2 regions of the Nonomuraea sp. NPDC049646 genome follow, and region 2 is predicted to be linked to the other one. Evidence: riboswitches for the same ligand, from Rfam matches in the RefSeq annotation. Region 2 holds a riboswitch; the other holds the start of a gene.
What was found. A riboswitch is a leader RNA that binds a small molecule or an ion and turns the genes downstream of it on or off. The one in region 2 is predicted to bind glycine.
Positions count from the first base shown of each region.

Region 1: another riboswitch for glycine. It lies ahead of gcvP (aminomethyl-transferring glycine dehydrogenase); the one in region 2 lies ahead of gcvT (glycine cleavage system aminomethyltransferase GcvT).

Region 1 is NZ_JBITLU010000002.1:531,284-538,234, forward strand. Features, by position in the region: gene gcvP (aminomethyl-transferring glycine dehydrogenase) at 1-1,882, opposite strand, end outside; glycine riboswitch at 2,049-2,145, opposite strand; gene ACIBQ8_RS07350 (MerR family transcriptional regulator) at 2,194-2,814, opposite strand; gene ACIBQ8_RS07355 (bifunctional nuclease family protein) at 2,962-3,432, opposite strand; gene ACIBQ8_RS07360 (MerR family transcriptional regulator) at 3,565-4,191, opposite strand; gene ACIBQ8_RS07365 (FHA domain-containing protein) at 4,215-4,727, opposite strand; gene ACIBQ8_RS07370 (sugar phosphate nucleotidyltransferase) at 4,989-6,951, opposite strand, start outside.
Region 2 is NZ_JBITLU010000010.1:232,484-239,434, reverse strand. Features, by position in the region: gene ACIBQ8_RS29645 (3-oxoacyl-ACP reductase) at 1-694, shown strand, start outside; gene ACIBQ8_RS29640 (gamma-glutamyl-gamma-aminobutyrate hydrolase family protein) at 691-1,380, shown strand; gene ACIBQ8_RS29635 (M4 family metallopeptidase) at 1,603-3,897, shown strand; gene ACIBQ8_RS29630 (M28 family peptidase) at 3,969-5,342, shown strand; glycine riboswitch at 5,601-5,698, shown strand; glycine riboswitch at 5,719-5,818, shown strand; gene gcvT (glycine cleavage system aminomethyltransferase GcvT) at 5,853-6,938, shown strand; gene gcvH (glycine cleavage system protein GcvH) at 6,935-6,951, shown strand, end outside.

The DNA.
Region 1 (6,951 bases), on a different contig from region 2:
CGCGGTGCTTGGCGATCTTGGCGTCGAGGTCGGCCAGGTCGATGTTCCCGTCGCTGTCGCAGGCCACGACCACGACCCGCATGCCCGCCATGACGGCGCTGGCCGCGTTCGTGCCGTGGGCCGAGGACGGGATCAGGCACACGTCCCGCTCGGTGTCGCCGTTGGCCTGGTGGTAGGCGCGGATGGCCAGCAGGCCGGCGAACTCGCCCTGGGAGCCGGCGTTCGGCTGGATGGAGACCGCGTCGTAGCCGGTCACCTCGGCCAGCCAGCCCTCCAGGGTGCCGACGAGCTCCCGGTAGCCCTCGGTCTGGGCCTCCGGCGCGTACGGGTGCACGCCGGCGAACTCCGGCCAGGTGATCGGCTCCATCTCGGTGGTCGCGTTCAGCTTCATCGTGCACGAGCCGAGCGGGATCATCGAACGGTCGAGCGCGATGTCCTTGTCCTGCAGCCTGCGCAGGTAGCGCAGCATCGCGGTCTCGGAGCGGTGACTGTGGAAGACCGGGTGGGTCAGGTAGTCCGACTCGCGCAGCAGTTCGGCCGGCAGCGCGTCGGCCTCCAGCGCCACGTCCTCGCGCTCGACGCCGAAGGCGGCCCACACCTTGACCAGTTCGGCCGCGCCGGTCTTCTCGTCGCAGGCGATCGAGACGTGGTCGTCGCCGGCCTGCCACAGGTTGACGCCCCGCTCGGCGGCGGCGGCCACCACCTCGGCGGCCCTGCCGGGCACACGGACGAGCACGGTGTCGAAGAACTCGCCGTGCACGACCTCCAGGCCGGCCTCGCGCAGCCCGCCGGCCAGCGCGACGGCGTGCCGGTGCACGCGGTGCGCGATCCGGCGCAGGCCCTCGGGGCCGTGGTAGACGGCGTACATGCCGGCGATCACGGCCAGCAGGACCTGGGCGGTGCAGATGTTGCTGGTGGCCTTCTCGCGGCGGATGTGCTGCTCGCGGGTCTGCAGGGCCAGCCGGTAGGCGGGGTCGCCGTCGACGTCGACCGACACGCCGACCAGGCGGCCGGGCATCTGCCGCTGCAGGCCCTCGCGTACGGACATGTAGGCCGCGTGCGGCCCGCCGAACCCGAAGGAGACGCCGAAGCGCTGGGAGGAGCCGACGGCGATGTCGGCGCCCAGCTCGCCGGGGGCGGCCACCAGCGTGAGGGCCAGCAGGTCGGCGGCGGCCACGACGAGCGCGCCCGCCTCGTGCGCCCTGGCGGCCACGTCGCGGAAGTCGCGCAGGCGGCCCGAGGCGCCCGGGTACTGGACGAGCACGCCGAAGCACTCCGGCAGCTCGCCGTCGAGGTCGTGCTCGACCAGCGTGATGCCGAGCGGCTCGGCGCGGGTGGCCAGCACGGCCTTGGTCTGGGGCAGCGTGTCGGCGTCGACCACGAACACGTCGCTCTTGGACCTGCCGGCCCGGCGGGCCAGCGTCATGGCCTCGGCCGCGGCGGTGGCCTCGTCCAGCAGGGAGGCGCCCGCGACGTCGAGGCCGGTCAGGTCGGAGACGACCGTCTGGAAGTTCAGCAGCGCCTCCAGGCGGCCCTGCGAGATCTCCGGCTGGTACGGCGTGTAGGCGGTGTACCAGCCCGGGTTCTCCAGCAGGTTGCGCCGGATGACGGCGGGCGTGACGGTGTCGTAGTAGCCCAGGCCGATCATGGAGGTCAGCACCCGGTTGCGGGAGGCCAGCTCGCGCAGCTCGGCGATGGCCTCGGTCTCGCTCGCGGCGGCCGGCAGCTTGAGCCGGTCCTTGACCCTGATGGCCTCGGGCACGGCCACGGCCACCAGATCGCCGACGGACTCGAAGCCCACGGCCTCGAGCATGCGCTGCTGCTCGGACTCGGATGGGCCGATGTGCCTGGACGAGAACGGCGGAGCGGACAGGTCGGTCATGGAGGTTGCCTCCCGAGGCTTGGAGACCGGCGCCAGGGCGCGGGCGAGTGCCGGATCTCCCCCTCTGTCATCGCGACGTCATCGCGACCTGAGAGCTTCACCCCACCATGGGGCTTGCACCGTCGGTGAGGTGCGCCTGGCGGGCGCACCTGCTTTCCAGAGTTGCCTCACCCGAGCGGTACGGGATGCCTGAGAGATTCCGGGGAGGGTTGCTCCTTCGGCGCCCCAGGACCGAAGCCCAGGGACTCTCCCGCACGGGGTCATCAGCCTTACTCTGTCCTAGATTACTACGGTGTGTTCAGCGGTTCAGCTCACCCCGTGCGGCGTGCGCGACGCCGCTTGGCGAGCTCGTCAGCGGGATGGTCGGCCGGGACGGTGTCCTCGACCGCCGCCCGTTCCCCCGGCAGCTCCGCGAGGGAGCCCTCGACCTCTCGCCAGACCCGGCCGAGCGCGATGCCGAACACGCCCTGGCCGCCCTGGAGGAGATCGATCACCTCGTCGGCCGAGGTGCACTCGTAGACGCTGACACCGTCGCTCATGAGCGTGATCTGCGCGAGGTCGGCGACCCCGCGGTCACGCAGATGCTGCACCGCGGTGCGGATCTGCTGCAACGACACCCCGGTGTCGAGCAGCCGTTTGACGACCTTGAGCACCAGGATGTCGCGGAAGCTGTAGAGCCGCTGCGAGCCCGAGCCGTGCGCGGCTCTTATCGTGGGCTCGACCAGGCCCGTGCGCGCCCAGTAGTCGAGCTGCCTGTAGGTGATGCCGGCCGCCGAGCAGGCTGTGGGCCCGCGGTATCCGATGTCGTCGGGCACCGTCGCGGGCTGCTCGTCGAAGAGCAGTCCCTGCTCTCCGGCACGCTGCCGCGCGCTCTCGCGCCGCACCGGATCTTCCTGGCCGGCCGTCTTTCCCTCGCCGCTGCTGACCGCCACGCGGACCTCCGGCTTTCTCTCATCCCATGGCCTGATCTGGGGGTTCGTAAAGGGCGACCACGGGTTTCACTTGCACCGTAGGACCGTGACCATGCTCAGTCAACGATCCGGCTCGGCGCGTCGTGAAGCGTAAATGCACTGAAATACCTACCCCGCCCTGCCGAAGTCCTCGGGAGTGATCGTGTCAAGGAACTCCCTGAACTTCTCCACCTCGTCCTCCTGGTCGTCAGGGATGATCACACCGGCCTCCTGGACGACCTCTTCGCTGGCGAAGATGCGCGCGCCGGTGCGCAGCGCCAGGGCGATGGAGTCGGAGGGGCGGGCGCTGACCTCCACGCCGTTGGAGAACACCAGGTCGGCGAAGAAGATGCCGTCACGCAGGGCCACGATGTTGACCGCGCGCAGCCCGACGCCGAGCGCGCTCAGCACGTCCCTGAACAGGTCGTGGGTGAGCGGCCGGGGCGGCGGCTCCTCGGCCTGCGCCAGGGCGATCGCGGTCGCCTCGGTCATGCCGATCCAGATCGGAAGGAACCGTTCCCCGTGTGCCTCCTTGAGCAAGACGATCGGCTGATTTGTGGGCATCTCAACTCGAACGCCCACGACCTCCATCTGCAACACGGGCTGCTCCGTATTCGGCCGGCCGGTCACCCGGCACAGCTGTTGACTGGGTCGTTTCTGCTACACGCCTATGCATTTCAACGTAACACCCGGCAGGCCTGGAATGTGCCCCGGCCTTCCAGCTCTGTGCCCTCAGCGGCCCAGGACAGACCTGACGCCGAGACGGACCAGCGAGGCGTGCAGGTCGAGCAGGAGCGTGGACAGCTCCCTGGCGGCCTCGTCGGCCTCGCCGATGGCACCGGGCGCGCGCCGCTTGAGTATGGGCGCGACGGTCTGCTCGACCAGCCCGCACTCCCGCTCGGCGGCGGCCTTGACCGCGCGCAGATGGCGGGCGTGCAGGCCGAAGCGGGCCAGGGCGCCGACGCTGCGCGCGATCTTCAGCGCCTCCTCGTCGTAGCGCCTGGCCACGGGGGCGAGCAGGCCGTAGTCCTCCAGCTCGGCGAGGGTCTCCTCGTCGATGCCGGCCGCCTCCAGCAGCTGGGCCCGGTCGTACCGGATCTCCTGGGTCTGCTGCACCGCGCGCGGACGGCCGAAGCTCTCGGCCATCCTGTCCTTGATCACCCGCAGCGGCAGGTAGTGGTCGCGCTGCTCGGTCAGGATGAAACGCAACTGCTCGACGTGGAGATGGGTGAACTTGCGGTAGCCCGAGGGGCTGCGCTCGGGCTCGATCAGCCCCTCACCCTCCAAGAAGCGGATCTTGGACACGGTGACGTCGGGGAACTCGCCCTGCAGCAGGGCGAGCACCTCCCCGATGCTCATGTGCGAGCGTGCCGCCTGTGAGCTCATGCGCCGGCGTTGACCCTCATCAGGAAGACGAGGCGGAACTTGCCGATCTGCACCTCGTCTCCGGAGTGCAGGGGAACCTCCTCGATGCGCTCCCGGTTGACGTAGGTGCCGTTGAGGCTGCCCACGTCGCGTACGGAGAACTGGCCGCCGCGGTGGCGGTAGAACTCCACGTGGCGGCGGGAGACGGTGATGTCGTCGAGGAAGATGTCGCTCTCCGGGTGGCGCCCGGTCGTGGTGAGGTCTTTGTCCAGCCGGAACCGGCTGCCCTGGTTGGGCCCTCTGGTCACCGTGAGCAACGCCGTGCCGGGCGGGAGCTGTTCGACCAGCGCCCGTTCGGCCAGGAGCATGTCGCCTGTCTCAGCCTCGTACGCCTCGATTCCCGCGACCGAGATCGTCGACGTGGTGTCCCCGGAGACCTCGGGTCTGGTCAGCGGTGACCCACAGCGGGAACAGAAACGGGCATCCTCGGGGTTGGCGTGCCCGCACTGCGTGCAGTAGACGCTCGGCATCGATCGGCTCGGCCTCCTACCGCGAAGACGCGGCGACGGTGCTGGGGACGCGCCTGCCTTCGCTCTTCAAGTTTGCGAATGCCGCAACTTACGCTGATCAGCGGCAAAGGTCAAGGCGGGGCGCTGGACTGCGGTTCGGACGCTGACAAAGTTACCGCCGCCCCCACCCCGTGGTCCATGCCGCCGCGCGTTTCTACATTACGATCTTGCGGCACTCCGCGCGCACATCTCGGGCGAAGGCTTTTCCGCTACTCTACGTGATCAGACGGCCGCCTGCTCGACCACGCGGGCCCACCGTTCGAGCAATGCCTGCGCGCCGTCCATGTCGGGGGCCTCGGCCCACAGCTCGGTGACCGGCTCGGCGGCGGCGGGCAGGATCAGCACCCACGACCCGTCGTCGCGGGCGACCCGCACGCCGTCGGTGGTGTCCACGCGCCAGCCGTCGGGCTCGGCCTCGGCGGCCTCGATGACCGAGCGCATCACCGCGCCCTTGGCCGCCCACTGGGTCGGGACGCTCCGGCGCAGCAGCTTGACCTCGGGGATCCTGGCGTCGATCTGGCTGAGCGACAGCCGGGTGCGGGCCACCAGGCCCAGCAGGCGCATGAACGCGGCCAGGCCGTCGATGGCGGGGCTGAACTCCGGCACGACGAACCCGCCGCGCCCGTCGGCCGCGAAGATCATGTCGGGGCCCTGGGCGGCGGAGGTCAGGGCGTCGAGCGCGGTCGAGGTCCACTGCACCTGCACGCCGTGGAAGCGGCAGACCTGCTCGGCGACCCGCGTGGTGGTGACCGGCAGGGCCACCCGGCCGCCCCGGCGCTCGGCCGCCACCAGGTCCAGCACGACCAGCAGGGCGCGCTCCTCGCTGATGAGCTGGCCGGTCTCGTCCACCAGCGCGATGCGCTCCCCGACCGGGTCGAAGCGGACGCCGAAGGCCGCCCGCGAGGAGCTGACCAGCTCCGACAGGCGTTGCAGGTCGCGCCGGCGCTCGGCCAGCGTCTCGGTGGGCGAGACGTCGTCCAGCCGGGCGTTGACGGTGAGCACCTCGACGCCGGCGCGGCTGAGCAGCGTGGGCATCACCAGGGAGGAGGTGCCGCCGGCGCAGTCGACCACGACCTTCATGTCCCTGACGCCGGTGACGCCGATGGCCCGCATCAGCTCGTGCGTGTAGCCCTCGACGGCCCTGGCCGGGTAGTGCAGCTCGGCGATCTCGCCGGGGAAGGCCCGCCGGTACTCCTGGCGGGAGAAGACCCGCTCCAGCTTGCGCTGGGCGGCCGGGGGCAGGTCGGCGCCGCGGTCGTCCATGATGACGATGTCGACGCTCTGTGGGTCGCCGGGCGTGGTGCGCAGCGCGATGCCGCCGGCGGCCGACTCGCGGGCGGTGTGGAAGCGGGCCACGGGCAGCGGCGCGGCCTCCAGGTCCAGGACGTTGATCGCGGCGGCGGTCAGGGCGCCGATGACGGCCCGCTTGAGCGCCCTTGCGGCCAGGGAGCAGTCGCGGGAGGTGACGACGTAGGCGCCCTTGCGCAGGGTGGTGGCGTACGCGCCGGCCAGCCGGACGCACAGCTCGGCGGTGATCTCGACGTTGACCAGGCCGCTGACCCCGCGCGGGCCGAACAGGTTGCGCTGGCCGCGCGACTCCCAGATGACGCTGGTGTTGACGACCGCGCCGGCCTCGATGGTCTTGAACGGGTAGACCTTGACGCCGCTGGAGACGTACGCCTCGGCCTCGATGACGCACTCGTCGCCGATGACGGCGTTCTCCTCGACGCGGGCGCCGCCCATGACGTCGGTGCTCTTGCCGATGACGCAGCCGCGCAGGTGGGCGCCGGGGCCGAGGTAGACGTTGTCGTGGACGACCGCGCGGTGCAGGAAGGCGCCCTCGCGCACGACCGCGTTGTTGCCCAGCACGGTGTACTCGCGCAGTTCGGCGCCCGCCTCCACCTTGGCGTAGTCGCCGATCAGCAGCGGGCCCTTCAGGACGGCGTCGGGGTCGACCGTGGCCGAGTCGGCCACCCAGACGCCCGGGGAGAGCTCGAAGCCGCCGATGTCGAGGCGGACCCGGCCGGACAGCGCGTCGGCCTGGGCCTTGAGGTAGCTGGCGTGGGTGCCGACGTCCTCCCAGTAGCCGTCGGCGACGTAGCCGTAGATGGGGGCGCCGCGTTCCAGGAGGGCGGGGAAGACGTCCGAGGACCAGTCGACCGGTTCGCCGTCGGCCACGGCGTCG
Region 2 (6,951 bases):
CAGGTTCGCGCAGGAGGGCGCGAAGGTCGTCTGCGTCGACATCGACGAGGAGGCCGGGGCCAAGGCCGCGGGCGAGGTCGGCGGCCTCTTCGTCAAGGCCGACGTGACCAGCGAGGACGACGTCGTCCGGATGTTCGCCACGGCCCACGAGACCTACGGCAGCGTGGACGTCGCCTTCAACAACGCCGGCATCTCGCCGCCCGACGACGACTCGATCCTGGAGACCGGCCTCGACGCCTGGCGCCGCGTCCAGGAGGTGAACCTGACCAGCGTGTACCTGTGCTGCAAGCACGCCATCCCGTACATGCGGCGGCAGGGCAAGGGGTCGATCATCAACACCGCGTCGTTCGTGGCGGTGATGGGGTCGGCCACGTCGCAGATCTCGTACACGGCCTCCAAGGGCGGCGTGCTGGCGATGTCGCGCGAGCTGGGCGTGCAGTTCGCCCGCGAGGGCATCCGGGTCAACGCGCTGTGCCCGGGGCCGGTGAACACGCCGCTGCTGCAGGAGCTGTTCGCCAAGGACCCCGAGCGGGCCCAGCGGCGCCTGGTGCACATTCCGGTGGGCCGCTTCGCCGAGGCGTCGGAGATCGCCGCCGCCGTGGCGTTCCTGGCCAGCGACGACGCCTCCTTCATCACGGGGGCCGAGTTCCTGGTGGACGGCGGCATCTCCGGCGCGTACGTGACGCCGCTGTGACCCGTCCGGTCATCGGCGTCACGACGTACGTCGAGCCCGCCCGCTTCACCGTGTGGGACCTGCCCGTCGCGCTGCTGCCGTACATGTACGTCGAGAAGATCGTCCAGGCCGGCGGGCAGCCCGTGCTGCTGCCGCCGGCCGGCGATCCCGCCCAGGTCGTGGGGCGGCTCGACGGTCTCGTCCTGGCCGGCGGCGGCGACGTCGACCCGGCCAGGTACGGCCGCGCGGCGCACGAGCGCACCGGCTACGTCCGGCGGTTCCGGGACGAGGCCGAGTTCGCCCTCCTGGCGGCGGCCCTGGAGGCCGGGCTGCCGTTCCTGGGCATCTGCCGCGGCCTCCAGGTGCTCAACGTGCTGCTCGGCGGCACCCTGCACCAGCACCTGCCCGACGTGACCGGGCACACCGGCCACTCCCCCGCGCCCGGCGAGTTCGGCCACCTGCCGGTCACGCCCGTGCCCGGCAGCCGCCTGGCCAAGGCGCTCGGCACGGACCCGGTGGCGGTCCCGCACTACCACCACCAGGCGATCGACGGGCTCGCCCCCGGACTCACGGTCACCGCCACGGCCGCCGACGGGACGATCGAGGCGGTGGAGCTCGACTCCGGCGGTTTCGCGGCGGCGGTCCAGTGGCACCCGGAGGCGGGCGACGGGGCGGCGCTCTTCGAGGCGTTCACGGCGGCCTGCTGAGACCGTTACTGGAAAGCTTCTTTACCTTTTCTGCGCCCTAAAATCCCGCGAAATCCCAGCTCAGGGGGCCATACCACCGCGTTATAGGAAACTTGTTGGGTACCGGGTCGCGCCATCCCGGTGTCACCCTGTGTTCATCCCCAGCCGGCCGGGGCTCTTCCACTCCACACCCCCCTGAGGAGCCAGAGAGTGAACCCCAAACTCAGGTTGGGGGCTGCCGCAATGCTCGCGCTAGCCCTGACCACCAGCTCGCTGGTGGGCGCCACGAGCGCCACAGCCCAAGCGTCGCAGGTGGCCGATCCTCCCAGCCCCGACGAGCGCAGGAACGCGATCGCCACCGCACACAACGCGATCCTGGCCGACTCGGCGGCATTGCTGGCATCCGAGCAGGACACGTTCACGCTGACGTCGACCGTCGAAGGCGTCCGCGGCCTGCAGTACCTGACCTACGCCCGCAAGCACGCGGGCCTGCCCGTCTACGGCGGCGACGTGGTCGTCGCCACGGACGCCTCCGGCGCGGTGGTCGACACGGTCGCCACCGGGCAGCGCACGAAGATCGGGATCGGCACGAAGGCGAAGGTCACCGCGGCCCAGGCCGCCGTGACGGCCAGGGCCAAGGTGGCCAGGGTCGAGACCGTCGCCACGCCGGTGCTGTCCGTGCACGCCACCACGACGACCCCGCGGCTGGCCTGGGAGGTGCTCGTCACCGGCGCCACCGCCGCCGGTCACGAGACCAAGCTCCACGTCTACGTGGACGCCCTCACCGGCAGGGTCATCGACGACTGGGACGAGGTGCGCGACGGCACCGGCAACAGCTACTACGTCGGCACCGTCACCATCGACACCAGCCCCTCGTACACGATGCGCGACCCCCGCAGGAGCGGCGTGGCGTGCGGCGGCCAGAACGGCTCGCCGTACACCAAGACCACCGACACCTGGGGCAACGGCTCGGGCACGAACCTGGAGACCGCCTGCGTCGACGCGCTCTACGCCGCGCAGCGGGAATGGGACATGCTGAGCGCCTGGCTCGGCCGCAACGGCATCAACGGCCAGGGCGGCGGCTACCCGGCCCGCGTCGGCCTGGCCGACGTCAACGCCTACTGGAACGGCCAGTACGGCTCCTTCGGCCACAACTCCGCCAACTCCCAGCAGCTCACGTCGATGGACGTGGTCGGCCACGAGTTCGGCCACGGCATCTTCCAGTTCACCAGCGGCGGCTCGGGCAGCGGCAACGAGACCGGCGGCATGAACGAGTCCACCGGCGACATCTTCGGCGCGCTCACCGAGGCGTACGCCAACAACCCGAACGACCCGCCGGACTACCTGGTCGGCGAGGAGGTCAACCTCTCCGGGTCCGGGCCGATCCGCAACATGTACAACCCGTCGGCCCTCAGCCACCCGAACTGCTACAGCGCCTCCATCCCGAACACCGAGGTGCACGCGGCGGCCGGCCCGCAGAACCACTGGTTCTACCTCGTGGCCGAGGGCACCAACCCCTCGGGCAAGCCCGCCAGCACCCGCTGCGACAACGGCGCCGCGATCACCGGCATCGGCATCCGCAAGGCCGGTGAGGTGTTCATGTCCGCGCTGAACATGAAGACCCAGCCGTGGACGCACGCCAAGGCCAGGGTCGCCACCCTCCAGGCCGCCAAGACCCTGTACCCGGGCAGCTGCACCGAGTTCAACGTGGTCAAGAACGCCTGGGACGGCGTCAGCGTACGGGCCCAGTCCGGCGAGCCGACCTGCACCCAGGGCAGCAACGACTTCTCGGTCAACCTGAACCCCGCCTCCGGCAGCGTCACCCCGGGCCAGAGCACCACGACCACGGTGAGCACCACCGTGACCGGCGGCTCGGCGCAGTCGATCACCCTGCGGACCGGCACCCTGCCGGCCGGCGTGACCGCCTCGTTCAGCCCGGCCACCATCACCGCGGGGCAGAGCTCGACGCTGACGATCAGCACCTCGGCGAGCAGCCCGCAGGGCAGCCACTCGATCGCGATCACGGCCGACGGCGCCGACGTGGACCGCCAGGCCACCTACAACCTGCAGATCGGGCAGAGCTCGCCGAACGACTACTCCTTCGGCGTGACCCCGTCGTCGGCCTCGGTGCAGGCCGGGCAGTCGGCCACGGCCACGGTCAGCACGCAGGTCACCGCCGGTCAGGCGCAGAGCGTCGCCCTGTCGGCGAGCAACGTGCCCGCGGGCGTGACGGTCAGCTTCAGCCCGTCCACGATCACCGCCGGGCAGTCGTCCACGGTGACGTTCGCGACCACGAGCGGCGTGACGCCGAGCACGTACACGATCAGCCTGAACGCCGACGGCGCGAGCGCCGACCACTCGGCCTCCTTCAGCCTGACGGTGGGCGGCGGCCAGGGCACCACGTGGCAGACGTACACGGCCTACACGGCCGGACAGACCGTCACCTACCAGGGCGTCAGCTACCGCTGCCTCCAGGCGCACACCAGCCTGCCGGGCTGGGAGCCGCCCAACACCCCTGCCCTCTGGCAGCCGGTCTAAGTCGCTCGACCTGGGCGGCCACGCCGGGGTGGCCGCCCAACCCCCTTGAGGAGCCACAGAACGTGAACGCCATGCTCAGGCTGGGCGCCGCGGCCACCGCCGCGCTGGCCCTGACCCTCACCACGCCGGCCGGACCGGCCGGCGCCGCCGCCGACCCCGCGCCCGACATCCCCGTCGCGAACGTGACGGCGCATCTGAGCCAGTTGCAGTCCATCGCCACGAGCAACGGCGGCAACCGCGCCTCGGGCAGGCCGGGCTTCACCGCCTCGATGAACTACATCAAGGGCAAGCTGGACGCGGCCGGCTTCACCACCCGCGTGCAGAACTTCAGCGGCGGCAGCAACCTGATCGCCGACTGGCCGGGCGGCCCTGCCAACCAGACCGTGATGCTCGGCGCCCACCTCGACAGCGTCGCGGCCGGCCCCGGGATCAACGACAACGGTTCCGGCTCGGCCGCCCTCCTGGAGAACGCCCTCACCCTCGCCGCCCGCAGGCCCACGCTCACCAAGCACGTGCGCTTCGGCTGGTGGGGCGCCGAAGAGGCGGGCATGGTCGGGTCCAGGTACTACGTGCAGAACGGCGGCGCGAGCGGCGTCGAGGTGTACCTGAACTTCGACATGATCGCCTCGACCAACGCCGGCTACTTCGTCTACGACGACGACGCGGCGATCCAGCGGACCTTCAACGACTACTTCGCCACCATCGGCCTGCAGACCGAGGGTGACAGGGAGGGCGACGGCCGCAGCGACCACGCCTCCTTCAAGAGCGCGGGCGTCCGGGTCGGCGGCCTGGCCACCGGGGCCGGGGCGGTCAAGAGCTCGGCCCAGGCCGCCAAGTGGGGCGGCTCGGCCGGGCAGGCGTTCGACCGCTGCTACCACAGCGCCTGCGACAGCTACCCGAGCGCCATCAACACCACGGCGCTCGACCGCAACTCCGACGCCATCGCGTACGCCATATGGAAGCTCGCCGTGGGCACCAGCACGCCCACGGAGAACGACTACTCGATCTCGGTGACCCCGTCGTCGGCGTCGGTCCAGGCCGGTCAGTCGGCTACCGCGGCGGTCAGTACCCAGGTCACGTCCGGCCAGGCGCAGAGCGTCGCGCTCTCCGCCGGGAACGTGCCGAGCGGGGTCACCGTCTCCTTCAGCCCGTCCACGGTTCAGGCGGGCCAGTCGTCCACCGTCACGATCGCCACCACCGGCGGCGTCGCGGCGGGGACGTACACCATAGGGATCAACGGCGACGGGGCGACGGCGGACCACTCCGCGTCCTTCACCCTGACCGTCGGAGGGGACGGCCAGGGCACCACCTGGACGGCTTACAAGTCGTACACGGCCGGAGACGTCGTCACCTACCAGGGGGTCAGCTACCGCTGCCTCCAGGCGCACACCAGCCTGCCGGGCTGGGAGCCGCCGAACGTGCCCGCCCTCTGGGCACGGGCCTGACCCTCGGGCCTGATCCTCGGGCCTGATCCCGGGTTCGATCCCCCGCGGGCCGGTCCAGGCCGGCCCGCCCCGAGCTGCCGCGTGCGAGCTGACCTGCCATGACCGGCTCGCGCGCGGCCACCAACGCGGCCGCGACCCCGCCTCTCCGGGGCCGCGGCCGCTTTTCGCTGCGTGCGGGATGCCGCGGATGCCGCGGATGGCGGGGGGCGAAGCGCGACAACACCCCCATGACGGCACTAGGCTGACGGACATCACCGGCGAAACCGTGCGGGAGAGCACCCTGACAGCCGGTCAGGGTCCCTGAAGGAGCAAGCCCTCCCCGCGAACCTCTCAAGGCAAAGGACCGCGCGGCAGCCCTGTAAGGCGTTCTTACGGGGAGGTGACCTCTGGAAAGCAGGCCCCCGGGGCCTCGCCGAAGGTGAAAGTCCGGTAAAACTCGGGCGAAGCTCTCAGGCATCCATGACAGAGGGGGAGGATGCTGGCATCCAATCCTGTCCTGAGGTGCGACAAATGTCCCGACCTACGCCGCTACGAGACGTCCACGAGGCCCTAGGCGCCACGCTGACCGACTTCGCCGGCTGGCTCATGCCGCTCCGGTACGGCAGCGAGTCCGCGGAGCACAAAGCCGTCCGCGAGGCGGCCGGGCTGTTCGACCTCTCGCACATGGGCGAGATCTTCCTGACCGGTCCGCAGGCCGGAGAGGCCCTCGACTACGCGCTGGTCGGCCACCTGTCGGCGCTCGCGCCCGGCCGGGCCAGGTACACGATGATCGTGGACGAGCGCGGCGGGGTGCTCGACGACCTGATCGTCTACCGGCTGGCGGACGAGGAGTTCATGGTGGTGGCCAACGCCTCGAACTCCGACAAAGTCGCGGATGAGCTGAAAAATCGTACTAAGTCGTATGACGCGGTGGTCGATGACCGCTCCCAGCAGTACGCCCTCATCGCGATCCAGGGCCCGAAGGCCCAGGAGATCCTGGCCACGCTCACCGACGCCGACCTCGACGGTCTCAAGTACTACGCGGGCCTGCCCGGCGTGGTCGACGGCCGCCAGGCGCTCATCGCCCGCACCGGCTACACCGGCGAGGACGGCTTCGAGCTCTTCGTCGCCAACCAGGACGCCGTGCCGCTCTGGCGCGCCCTGGAGGCGGCGGGCGAGCCGCACGGCCTGCGCGCCGCCGGTCTGTCCAGCCGCGACACCCTCAGGCTGGAGGCCGGCATGCCGCTCTACGGCAACGAGCTGAGCTCCGACCTGACCCCGTTCGACGCGGGGCTGGGCAGAGTGGTGAAATTCGACAAGCCCGGTGACTTCGTCGGCAGGGCGGCGCTGGAGGCGGTCAAGGACGACCAGCCCCGCCGCCGCCTCGTCGGCCTGGTCGCCCAGGGCCGCCGGGTGCCGCGTCACGGCTACCCGGTCACCCGCGACGGCGCCGTCGTCGGCGAGGTCACCAGCGGTGCGCCCTCCCAGACCCTGGGCAAGCCCATCGCGATGGCCTACGTGGACGCCGGGGCCGACACAGGTCTGGCCGTGGACATCCGGGGCAGCCATGAACCTATGGACCTGGTCGAGCTGCCCTTCTACAGGAGGAACAAGTGAGCAACATCCCTGA